DNA from 2 places in the Enterobacter sp. KBR-315C3_2022 genome. Region 1 is predicted to be linked to the other one. Evidence: predicted binding sites of a transcription regulator. Region 1 holds the regulator's gene; the other holds the start of a gene.

Region 1 (5,891 bases):
TTCAAGCTGGCGCGTTACTACGCCTCTACCCGCCACAGCCCCTACAAAACCAAGATTATCGCCTTCCATAACGCCTTCCACGGCCGCTCGCTGTTCACCGTGTCCGTTGGCGGCCAGCCGAAATATTCCGACGGCTTTGGCCCGAAACCGGCCGACATCATCCACGTGCCGTTTAACGATCTGCACGCGGTGAAGGCGGTGATGGACGATCACACCTGCGCGGTCGTGATCGAGCCGATTCAGGGCGAAGGCGGCGTGACGGCAGCCACGCCGGAGTTCCTCAAAGGGCTGCGCGCGCTGTGCGACGAGCACAAGGCGCTGCTGGTGTTTGACGAGGTGCAGTGCGGCATGGGGCGTACCGGCGATCTCTTCGCCTATATGCACTACGGCGTGACGCCGGACATTCTGACCAGCGCCAAGGCGCTCGGCGGCGGGTTCCCGGTGAGCGCGGTGCTCACCACTCAGGAGATTGCCTCCGCGTTTCACGTCGGTTCCCACGGCTCCACCTACGGCGGTAATCCGCTGGCCTGCGCCGTGGCGGGCGCGGCGTTCGATATCATCAACACGCCGGAGGTGCTGAGCGGCGTAAGCGCGAAGCGCGAGCAGTTTGTGAAGCACCTTCAGCAGATTGACGCGCAGTACGACGTGTTCAGCGAGATCCGCGGGATGGGGCTGCTGATCGGCGCCGAGCTGAAGCCGCAGTACAAGGGCCGCGCGCGCGACTTCCTGCACGCCGCCGCCCAGGAAGGGGTGATGGTGCTCAACGCCGGGCCGGACGTGATGCGCTTCGCGCCGTCGCTGGTGGTGGAAGAGAAGGATATTGAAGACGGGTTAGTTCGGTTTGCCGCAGCGGTCGGGAAAATCGTTCGGGGATAATCTCACGCGACACGCTCAATACGGCGTGCGTTTCAGAATGCGCGTTAACCAAATCCCGTGATGCGGGCGCTGGCGCCATGCCACCGACGAAATGGTGTGCATGGTGTTTAAATGCCCGAGCACGCGCTGTAAATGCTGCTCGAGGGTGCTCATCGGCCCGTGGGTGAGCGTCTCCGGCGCTTCCAGAATGTTCGAATCCCCCGACTCGCCCGGCGCGTCATACTCCAGCCGCTGCTGACAGCGCTGCAGGGCGATTTCACACGACTGCAAATAGCGCTGCGCCAGATCCGGCGTCAGCATCGTGTGCTCGCGCGCCAGCGTGGTCATGGCGTTGATATGCTCAACGATAAACTGGCTGTGCGTCACCCACAGCTTCATATCCGCCAGATAATGCGAATTAAAGCCCGGCTCCAGCATCGCCTGGTTAAGGGAGTTAAACAGGGCGTTGTGCGCCTGGTTGACCCGCATGCGCTGATACGCCAGCGGCGAAGGCTGCGGATCGTTGCTCAGGATTAAGCGGATGGCCTCCTGGTCGGCTTCGAGCGCGTCGTGGGCGTTCTGGCGCAGCAGCCCGCTCTGCCACTGCGGCCACAGCCAGACCATGCCGCCGAAGGCGATCAGGCAGCCAATCAGCGTATCAACCAGCCTGGCGACGATAAACTGTTCGCCGTTGAGCGTGAGCAATTGCAGGGTATATACCGCGGTCACCGTAAAGCCGACCATCGCCCAGCCGTAGTTTTTACGGATAATCAGGTAGCTCACCAGCGTCACCACCAGCATTCCCGCCAGCGTATACCCTTCCGGCACGTGGAAGTGCAGCGTCACGCCCGCAATAATTAGCCCCGCCATCGTGCCGCCCGCCCGGTGCAGAATGCGCACGCGCGTCGCTCCGTAGCCGTTTTGGGTAACAAACAGCACGGTCATGAGGATCCAGTACGGCTTCGGCAGGTGCAGCGCCATGCCCATCAGGCTGGCGATGCTCAGCATCACGCTGATGCGCGCGGCGTTGCGCAGGGCGGCGGACTTGAGCGACAGATAGCTTTTCAGGGCAGGCAGCAGCGGCAGGCGCTTCTGCTTGTCGGCCATCAGGTCGCGCGGATAGAGCGGGCGATGCGTGCGCAGAACGCGGGCGATGCGGCTGAAGTGCCATGCCGCGAACTGGCCAACCGGGTTATCGGGGTGCTGGCGGGCAATTTTCTCCAGCGCGCCGAGCTGTTTTTCCATGCTGAAGCGCGTGGGAAAGCGGTGATACAAAATGTCGTCGGCCAGCACGCGCAGGCGCGCCGAAACCGTCTGCGCGTTCCAGCGGATCACCGCTTCCGCGTGGCTGCGCTCGACCAGCTTCTGCACCTCCTGCGGATGGTGCAGGCTGACGGAGATGTGCTCCTGCAGGTCCAGCCCCACCTGGAAGATGCGCAGCAGCCGCTTGTACTCGTGGTTTTTATTGGCGGCGAGCATGTGCAGCTGCTGGTAGCACTGGCTGATGAGATCCACCACCTTCTGCTGGCGGGTCAGCAGCGGCGGCAGGGATTTTTCCGGGTCGGTATGCTGCGTGAGCAGGGTGTATTTGGCTTCGCAGTAGTCGGCCAGCTGCACGTAGAGCAGGCTCAGGGATTCGCGCAGCGGCTGTTCCCGCCACAGCCAGAACCAAAACCAGTTGAACACGCCGTACCACAGCGTGCCGAGGGCGTAGATCAGCAGCGGCTCCCACACCGGCATATTGCCCGCAAGGCTCAGGGTGAAGATGGCGGCGATCAGCGAGGCGGGCAGCAGGCGCGCGTGCAGGGAACTGATTTCCGCGGTGACGCCGAGCGTCATCGCCAGCACGGTTAAAATCAGCGGCAGCGGAATATCGCGCGCCAGCAGCAGCTGAACGGCGAGGCTACAGCCAGCAAACAGGCAGCCGCCAATTATAAGTCGTTTGAAAAAGCGCTTGTGCGGCGTGTCCAGCCCGGCAATGTTGCAGCAGGCGGGCACCAGGGAAAACAGCAGCCCCTGCTGGAGATGTCCAAGAATGAGGCCAACGGCCACGGGCAGGCACAACACCAGCGTTTGTCGCAGTGCGTAGTTAACTTCCGGGTGATAGATCAGCCTGCGCCACATGGGGAATAGAGACAAAAACGGCGTGACACCCTGCGGTGGCACGCCGTTTGACCGGAATTAACGGGTTCCGTAAACCACAATGGTTTTACCGTGCGCAGAGATCAGGTTCTGATCTTCCAGCATTTTCAGGATGCGGCCCACCGTTTCGCGGGAGCAACCGACGATCTGACCAATCTCCTGACGGGTAATTTTAATTTGCATGCCGTCAGGGTGGGTCATCGCGTCCGGCTGTTTCGCCAGGTTCAGCAGGGTCTGCGCGATACGGCCGGTAACGTCCAGGAAGGCGAGGTTACCCACTTTCTCCGACGTAACCTGCAGACGGCGCGCCATCTGGGAAGAAAGACGCATCAGGATGTCCGGGTTAACCTGGATCAGCTGACGGAACTTCTTGTAAGAAATTTCAGCCACTTCACATGCTGTCTTTGCACGAACCCAGGCGCTACGTTCCTGGCCTTCTTCAAACAGGCCCAGTTCACCGATGAAATCGCCCTGGTTCAGATAAGAAAGGATCATCTCTTTCCCTTCTTCATCTTTGATCAGCACTGCCACCGAGCCTTTAACGATGTAATACAACGTTTCCGCTTTTTCACCCTGGTGAATCAGCGTGCTCTTCGATGGGTACTTATGAATGTGGCAATGAGACAAGAACCATTCGAGAGTTGGGTCTGTTTGCGGTTTGCCAAGCACCATGCGCTGTTATCCTCTGTTATAAGCTGTCTCCAGAGCCATACGTTGCATCCTGACTCTGGGTTTGCAATCGAATTCTTACCCATACCTGGGAAGTCGGCCGTCTAATGTGTCGCAGCCAGTAAAGTTTGATGTCCTCTGCATACATGTGTAACGTCAATGTATTACTGTAGCATCCCGAGTGTTTTAGCATAGCTTTTGCCGCGTGTCTCCTGGTGTCTCGCTTCAGCATGATGCAGGTCGCCTTCCGTTGCGAGAAATGTAACGCACGCGTAATCTGTCACCAAAAATGCAACGTTGGAGTTAATCATTATGCAAGCGCGTGTGAAATGGGTTGAAGGGTTAACCTTCCTGGGCGAGTCCGCTTCCGGCCACCAGATTTTGATGGACGGCAACTCCGGCGATAAAGCGCCAAGCCCGATGGAGATGGTGCTGATGGCGGCAGGCGGATGCAGCGCGATTGACGTGGTGTCTATCCTGCAGAAAGGCCGTCAGGACGTGACCAACTGCGAGGTTAAGCTGACGTCGGAGCGTCGTGAAGAGGCGCCGCGGCTGTTCACGCACATCAACCTGCACTTTATCGTCACCGGTAAAGAGCTAAAAGATGCGGCGGTATCGCGGGCAGTAGACCTTTCTGCGGAGAAATACTGTTCAGTGGCGCTCATGCTGGAGAAAGCGGTGAATATTACCCATTCGTATGAAGTGATCGCGGCGTGATTTTTTGGCGGGTGGCGCTTCGCTGACCCGCCCTACAAAAGCACGACCGTAGGCTCGGTAAGCGCAGCGCCACCGGGCAACAACTACGCGATCTGCTTCCCTTCCATCAGCCGCTGTACCAGCGGCGTCATGATTAACTCCATCGCCAGCCCCATTTTCCCGCCCGGCACCACCAACGTATTCATGTGGGAAATGAAAGAGCCCTGCAGCATCGCCAGCAGCCACGGATAATCAATCCCTTCCAGATTGCGGAAATGAATCACCACAAAGCTTTCGTCCAGCGAGGGGATGCTTTTCGCCGCGAACGGGTTGGAGGTGTCCACCGTCGGCACGCGCTGGAAGTTGATGTGGGTGCGCGAGAACTGCGGCGTCAGGTAGTTAATGTAATCTTCCATGGAGCGCACCACGGAGTCCATCACCGCCTCGCGCGAATGCCCGCGCTCGCTGATGTCGCGGGTGAGCTTCTGGATCCACTCCAGGTTGACGATAGGCACCACGCCGACCAGCAGGTCAACGTGGCGCGCCACGTCGTGCTGCGGGGTGACCACGCCGCCGTGCAGCCCTTCGTAAAACAGCACGTCGGTTGGCTCCGGCAGCGGCTGCCAGGGGGTGAAGGTGCCCGGAACCTGGTTCCAGGGCACGGCTTCGTCATAGGTGTGCAGGTACTTGCGCGACTGCCCTCTGCCGGTCTGGCCGTATTCGATAAAGGTCTGCTCCAGCAGGCCGAAGTCGTTCGCGTCCGGGCCGAAATAGCTGATGTGCTTGCCCATGTCGCGCGCCTTGCGGATCGCCATGTCCATTTCGGGGCGCGTGTAGCGGTGAAAGCTGTCGCCCTCAACCTCTGCCGCCCGCAGGTTTAGCTGGGCGAAGATCTTGCGAAAGGCGAGGCTGGTGGTGGTGGTGCCCGCACCACTCGAACCCGTTACGGCAATAACCGGATGTCTGGCAGACATAGCAACTCCCTGACTGGAAAGGTGTAAAGATCAGCCGTGAAACGCGTTGCGGGGCATGATATTGACCGTTTCATGCAGTTCTGACCACACCAGCACCACGTCGCCGCTTTTCAGCTGGCGCTTCACATCGTCGACCTTTTGTTCAAGCGAACGCTCCTGTTCACCATAATCGGTGCCTTCGCGTAATACAAAGCTTTCAATCAGATTATCGAGCGTTTCGGGAGACAGATCCTGCCAGGGAATAATCATTTAGCACCTTCCAGATAAGTCGTGAGCCAGTCGGGGATGCGCGTCTCCAGCCACATTTTCGGACGGCGCAGCGTGCCGCCGACGAAGCCGACGTGCCCGCCGTACTCGGTGAGCTGGTACTGCACGTTCGCCGGTAAATGCTCGGGAGCCGGAATCGAGTGATGATCCATGAACGGATCGTCCTTCGCGTGGACGATCAGCGTCGGTTTAGTGATCTGGTTCAGCAGCGGCATCGCGCTGCACTGGCGGTAGTAGTCAATCGCGTCGGCGAAGCCGTGGATCTTCGAGGTAATCAGATCGTCGAAC
Region 2 (5,891 bases), on a different contig from region 1:
GAAGGCCCACAGCAGCTTACCGGTGTTCACGTCGAAGCCGCGGATCACGCCCGAGGTTTCGCGGGTGGAGAAGTTATCCGTCACCGAACCGGCAATCACGATTGTTTTATCGGTGATGATTGGCGGAGAGGTTGGCTCATACAGACCCGGCGTGGTGTCCGGCATGTTGGTCTGCAGGTTCAGGATGCCTTTGTTGGCGAAGGTTTCGCACAGCTTGCCCGTCTCGGCGTTGATGGCGAACAGGCGGCCATCGTTCACCGGCAGCATGATGCGGCGCGGACAGTCGGCAACCACTTCAGGGCTGGCGTTATCCGCGCGCGCTTCGTGGTAAGAGACGCCGCGGCAGGTCACGTGCTGGAACGACGGATTCGAGTTCAGTTGCGGATCGAAGTGCCACTTCTCTTTACCGGTCGCCGCGTCGAGCGCAAACAGGCGCTGGTGCGCGGTGCACAGATAAAGCATGTTGCCGACCTTAATCGGCGTCACTTCGTTGGTCAGCTCGCCCGGATCGTTCGGCATCTTCAGGTCGCCGGTGCGGAACACCCAGGCTTCCTTCAGGTTTTTCACGTTATCCGCGTTGATCTGCTTCAGCGGGGAGTAGCGTTGGCCTTCCTGATTACGACCATACGCAGGCCAGTCGCCGTCGGCAACCTGCGAGATAGCCGCAGCAGGCGTGGATTCTGCGTTCAGCGTGCCGCTGATCTCCTGCGGGTCGTTAAACCCGGCCCAGGTCAGGATGCCGCCGCTAATCAGCAGGGCAACGACCAGGCCGGCGACCGCACCGCTTGAAGGCACGAGCAGGCGACGCCAGACGAACGGCAGAATAAGCCAGATGCCAAAGAAGACCAGAATGTCACTGCGCGGCGTCAGTGCCCAGAAGTCGAAACCGACCTCCCAGACGCCCCAAATCATGGTTGCGAGGAGCAGCGCAGCGTAAAGCCACAGCGCAGATTGTTTGCTACGCCAGAGCAGGACGGTTACGCCGAGCATAAGCAGACCCGCGATCGGGTAGTACCAGGAGCCGCCAATTGCGACCAGCCATACGCCACCGATTAACAGGTATAAGCCGCAGAGAGCGGCAAAGAGCGCTGTTAAGTTCACCAGTAGACGCGGCTGCTTAGTTTTTGATTCAGCCATAGAAAGTGTACTCGTCAGTTTTGTTAATTATTTGCTAGCAATTAATTATAGGTATTAACAAGTGTGATCGGAATCACAATATTTGCTTTTTATAACTCATACGCCAGGCTTATCCATTTGCTGTTATAATGGCCCGCTTGCGAATTGATGCTGGATGCACAGTCATCTGCATTGATGGATTTTCTTTAAAATCATATGGTTAGTAATATGAAACATACTGTTGAAGTGATGATCCCGGAAGCCGAGATCAAAGCGCGTATCGCCGAACTGGGTCGTCAAATCACCGAACATTACAAGGACAGCGGCAGCGAAATGGTGCTGGTGGGTCTGCTGCGCGGCTCTTTCATGTTCATGGCGGACCTGTGCCGTGAAGTGCAGGTGCCTCACGAGGTCGATTTTATGACCGCCTCCAGCTACGGCAGCGGCATGTCCACAACCCGTGATGTGAAAATCCTGAAAGACCTGGACGAAGATATTCGTGGCAAAGATGTGTTGATCGTTGAGGACATCATCGACTCCGGCAACACGCTGTCTAAGGTGCGCGAGATCCTGAGCCTGCGCGAGCCGAAATCCCTCGCCATCTGTACGCTGCTGGATAAACCCGAGCGCCGCGAAGTGCAGGTGCCCGTGGAGTATGTTGGCTTCTCCATCCCGGACGAGTTCGTGGTGGGTTACGGCATTGACTACGCGCAGCGCTATCGCCATCTGCCGTACGTGGGGAAAGTGGTATTGTTGGACGAGTAATTGAGTGGGTGCGGCCTGATGCCCTCACCCCAGCCCTCTCCCACAGGGAGAGGGAGAAAATCCCCGGCTTTTTTACGGCTGGTTATTTATGGTTAGTGTGCTTAAGCTTGAGGTTGGCAATCCCGGAACGGTAGCGCTGCTCCAGCGTTTCGCGGTTGGTGGCGGTGACGTCCAGATCGCGCAGCAGGCCGTCGTGGATGCCGTAGGCCCAGCCGTGAACCGACACTTTTTGCCCGCGCTTCCACGCCGACTGCATGATGGTGGAATGCCCGAGGTTATACACCTGCTCCATCACGTTTAGCTCGCACAGGGTATCGAGGCGACGCTCCTGCGGCATTTCGCCCAGCAGTGAGCTATGTTGAAACCAGATATCGCGAATGTGCAGCAGCCAGTTGTCAATCAGCCCCAGCTCCGGATTTTCCACCGCCGCCTGCACGCCGCCGCAGCCGTAGTGGCCGCAAATGATTATGTGTTCAACTTCCAGCACATCAACGGCATACTGTACCACCGACAGGCAGTTGAGATCGGTATGGATCACCAGGTTAGCCACGTTACGATGAACAAACAGCTCGCCCGGCTCCAGTCCGGTTAAGCGCTCGGCCGGTACTCGACTGTCCGAACATCCAATCCACAGAAAGCGTGGCTTTTGCACCTGCGACAATTTTTCAAAAAAACCGGGATCTTCTTCTACCAGCATCTTTGACCATAGTGCATTGTTGCTGATGAGTGTATCTATGTCGTTCATGGAGGTTAACGGCCTGTAACCGAGTGATAGCGTTGCGCTAATATAGGGTAACTCGACTTTTAATGAAACCACACAACGTGTGTCAGAACTATAGGTAAGTTTAATTCATGGCGATTGCACTAGAGCTTGAGCAGCTAAAAAAAACCTATCCGGGCGGCGTTCAGGCGCTGCGCGGAATAGACCTAAAAGTAGAGGCCGGCGACTTTTATGCGCTTCTGGGGCCGAACGGGGCCGGTAAATCCACGACGATCGGGATTATCAGCTCGCTGGTGAACAAGACCTCTGGCCGGGTGAGCGTGTTTGGTTACGACCTGCAGAAAGACGTGGTGAACGCCAAGCGCCAGCTAGGGCTCGTGCCGCAGGAGTTCAACTTCAACCCGTTCGAGACGGTGCAGCAAATCGTCGTTCAGCAGGCGGGCTACTACGGCGTTGAGCACAAAGACGCGGTTGCGCGCAGCGAAAAGTACCTGAAGCAGCTCGACCTGTGGGAAAAACGCAACGAGCGCGCGCGGATGCTCTCCGGCGGGATGAAGCGCCGCCTGATGATCGCCCGCGCGCTGATGCATGAGCCTAAGCTGCTGATCCTTGATGAACCAACCGCCGGGGTCGACATCGAGCTGCGCCGCTCCATGTGGGGCTTCCTGAAGGATCTCAACGACAAAGGCACCACCATCATCCTCACCACCCACTATCTGGAAGAGGCGGAAATGCTCTGCCGCAACATCGGGATTATTCAGCACGGCGAGCTGGTGGAAAACACCTCGATGAAAGCGCTGCTCTCCAAGCTGAAATCCGAAACCTTTATTCTCGATCTGGCGGCGAAAAGCCCGCTGCCGAAGCTGGAAGGGTATCAGTATCGCCTGGTGGATACCTCAACGCTGGAAGTCGAGGTGCTGCGCGAGCAGGGCATTAACAGCGTGTTTTCCCAGCTGAGCGCCCAGGGCATTCAGGTGTTGAGCATGCGTAACAAAGCGAACCGACTGGAAGAGCTGTTTGTCTCTCTGGTACAGGATAAACAAGGAGACAAGGCATGACGCATCTTTACTGGGTCGCGTTGAAAAGCATCTGGGCGAAAGAAATTAACCGCTTTATGCGCATCTGGATCCAAACTCTGGTGCCGCCCGTCATTACCATGACGCTGTACTTCATTATTTTCGGCAACCTGATCGGCTCGCGCATTGGCGAGATGCACGGCTTCACCTATATGCAGTTTATCGTCCCGGGCCTGATCATGATGGCGGTGATCACCAACGCCTACGCCAACGTGGCATCGTCGTTCTTCAGCGCCAAATTCCAGCGCAATATTGAAGAGCTGCTGGTGGCGCCGGTCCCCACGCACGTGATCATCGCCGGTTACGTGGGCGGCGGCGTGGCCCGCGGCCTGTGCGTCGGCGTTCTGGTTACGGCGATTTCGCTGTTCTTCGTGCCGTTCCAGGTGCATTCGTGGCTCTTCGTGGCGCTGACGCTGGTGCTGACGGCGATCCTGTTCTCGCTGGCCGGCCTGCTGAACGCCGTATTTGCGAAAACGTTCGACGACATCAGCCTGATCCCGACCTTCGTGCTGACGCCGCTGACCTACCTCGGCGGGGTGTTCTATTCGCTGACGCTGCTGCCGCCGTTCTGGCAGGCGCTGTCGCACCTGAACCCGATCGTCTACATGATCAGCGGCTTCCGCTTCGGCTTCCTCGGCATTACCGACGTGCCGCTGTTCACCACGGTCGCGGTGCTGGCGATCTTTATCATCGCCTTCTATGTGCTCTGCTGGTATCTGATCCAGCGCGGCCGCGGCCTGCGCAGCTAGCCTCCCGCCCGGCAGATTGCCTGCCGGGCGCTTTTCTTTGACAGTTATCACCGTAAACTAACCTTCACTCCGCTAAACTACTTGCCTGCTAAGGAGAGAGTTATGCTGGGATGGGTGATCACCTGCCACGATGAAGACGCACAGGAAATGTTGATCGCGCTTGAGGCCAAATTTGGCCCGCTGGCGCAATGCCGCGCGGTGAATTACTGGCGCGGGTTAAGCACCAACATGCTGAGCCGCATGATGTGCGATGCCCTGCACGAAACCGACTCCGGGGACGGCGTCATTTTCCTCACCGATAAAACGGGCGCCGCGCCGTACCGCTCGGCGGCGTTAATGAGCCACAAGCACGACAGCTGCGAGGTTGTCTCCGGAATCAGCCTTTCATTGCTTGAGAAAATGTATCCGCTGCGCGAGCGATTAACCAGCGCCGAGTTCCGTAACGCCATTGTCGCGCAGGGCGGGGCGGGCGTCAGCAGCCTCTGGCACCAGCAGCAGAAAAATCCGCCGTTCGTCCTGCTTCACGACCTGTATAAGAATTAGACGTTGGTATTGATGGCGCTTTTGTTACAATGGCGTCAGTTTACTCGCATCGATAATAATTCCATGTTTACGCGCTTCACTCTCCTGCTGTTTATTTTCTTTTCCGGCATCTGTTCTGCCAGCTTGTTAAGTCAGCAAAGGCTGCCCGCGCAGTATATGCAAACCACCGAAGACGCGGCGATATGGGCGCAGGTGGGCAACGACGTCATTAACGTGGGGAACGTGCGGGCAGGGCAGATCCTGGCGGTGGTTCCCGCGGCGGCGGACTACTACGAATTTCGCTTCGGCTTCGGCACGGGCTTTATCGACAAAGGCCATCTGGAGCCGGTTCAGGGGAAACAGCGGGTTGCGGACAGCCTGGGCGATTTAAATAAGCCGCTCAGCAACCAGAACCTGATCACCTGGAAAGACACGCCGGTGTATAACGCGCCGAGCAGCGGCAGCGCGCCGTTCGGCACGCTCAGCGAAAACCTGCGTTACCCCATTCTGAACAAGCTCAAGGACAGGCTTAACCAGACCTGGTTTCAGATCCGCATCGGCAACCGCCTGGCGTGGATAAGCAGCCTGGACGCGCAGGAAGACAGCGGCATCCCGGTGCTGACCTATCACCACATTCTGCGCGATGAAGAAAACACCCGCTTCCGACACACCTCTACCACCACCAGCGTGCGCGCGTTCAGCAACCAGATGACCTGGCTGCGCGATCGGGGCTATGCCACGCTGACGATGTACCAGCTGGAAGGATACGTGCGTAACAAAGTTAACCTGCCCGCGAGGTCCGTCGTCATCACCTTCGACGACGGGCTGAAGTCGGTAAGCCGCTACGCCTATCCGATCCTCAAAGAGTATGGCTTTAACGCCACGGCGTTCATCATTTCGTCGCGCATTAAGGGGCGTCCTCAGAAGTGGGATCCGAAGTCG

Evidence for each region. The regulator CRP, encoded in region 1, controls carbon source genes, mostly activating them, when cyclic AMP is high. The targets are predictions, from matches to a motif close to ATGTGANNNNNNTCACAT.
Region 2: a site for CRP is predicted at 1,199-1,216, ahead of hpt (hypoxanthine phosphoribosyltransferase). Genes of this name have one in related genera too.

What each region holds. Positions count from the first base shown of each region.
Region 1 is NZ_JBGKEB010000020.1:45,121-51,011, forward strand. It holds gene AB8804_RS18345 (aspartate aminotransferase family protein) at 1-876, shown strand, start outside; gene AB8804_RS18350 (YccS/YhfK family putative transporter) at 892-2,979, opposite strand; gene crp (cAMP-activated global transcriptional regulator CRP) at 3,037-3,669, opposite strand; gene AB8804_RS18360 (OsmC family protein) at 3,979-4,383, shown strand; gene AB8804_RS18365 (phosphoribulokinase) at 4,467-5,336, opposite strand; gene AB8804_RS18370 (YheU family protein) at 5,367-5,585, opposite strand; gene AB8804_RS18375 (hydrolase) at 5,582-5,891, opposite strand, start outside.
Region 2 is NZ_JBGKEB010000030.1:5,753-11,643, forward strand. It holds gene AB8804_RS20980 (glucose/quinate/shikimate family membrane-bound PQQ-dependent dehydrogenase) at 1-1,137, opposite strand, end outside; gene hpt (hypoxanthine phosphoribosyltransferase) at 1,345-1,881, shown strand; gene can (carbonate dehydratase) at 1,964-2,626, opposite strand; gene AB8804_RS20995 (ABC transporter ATP-binding protein) at 2,734-3,660, shown strand; gene AB8804_RS21000 (ABC transporter permease) at 3,657-4,427, shown strand; gene AB8804_RS21005 (PTS sugar transporter subunit IIA) at 4,530-4,970, shown strand; gene AB8804_RS21010 (polysaccharide deacetylase family protein) at 5,034-5,891, shown strand, end outside.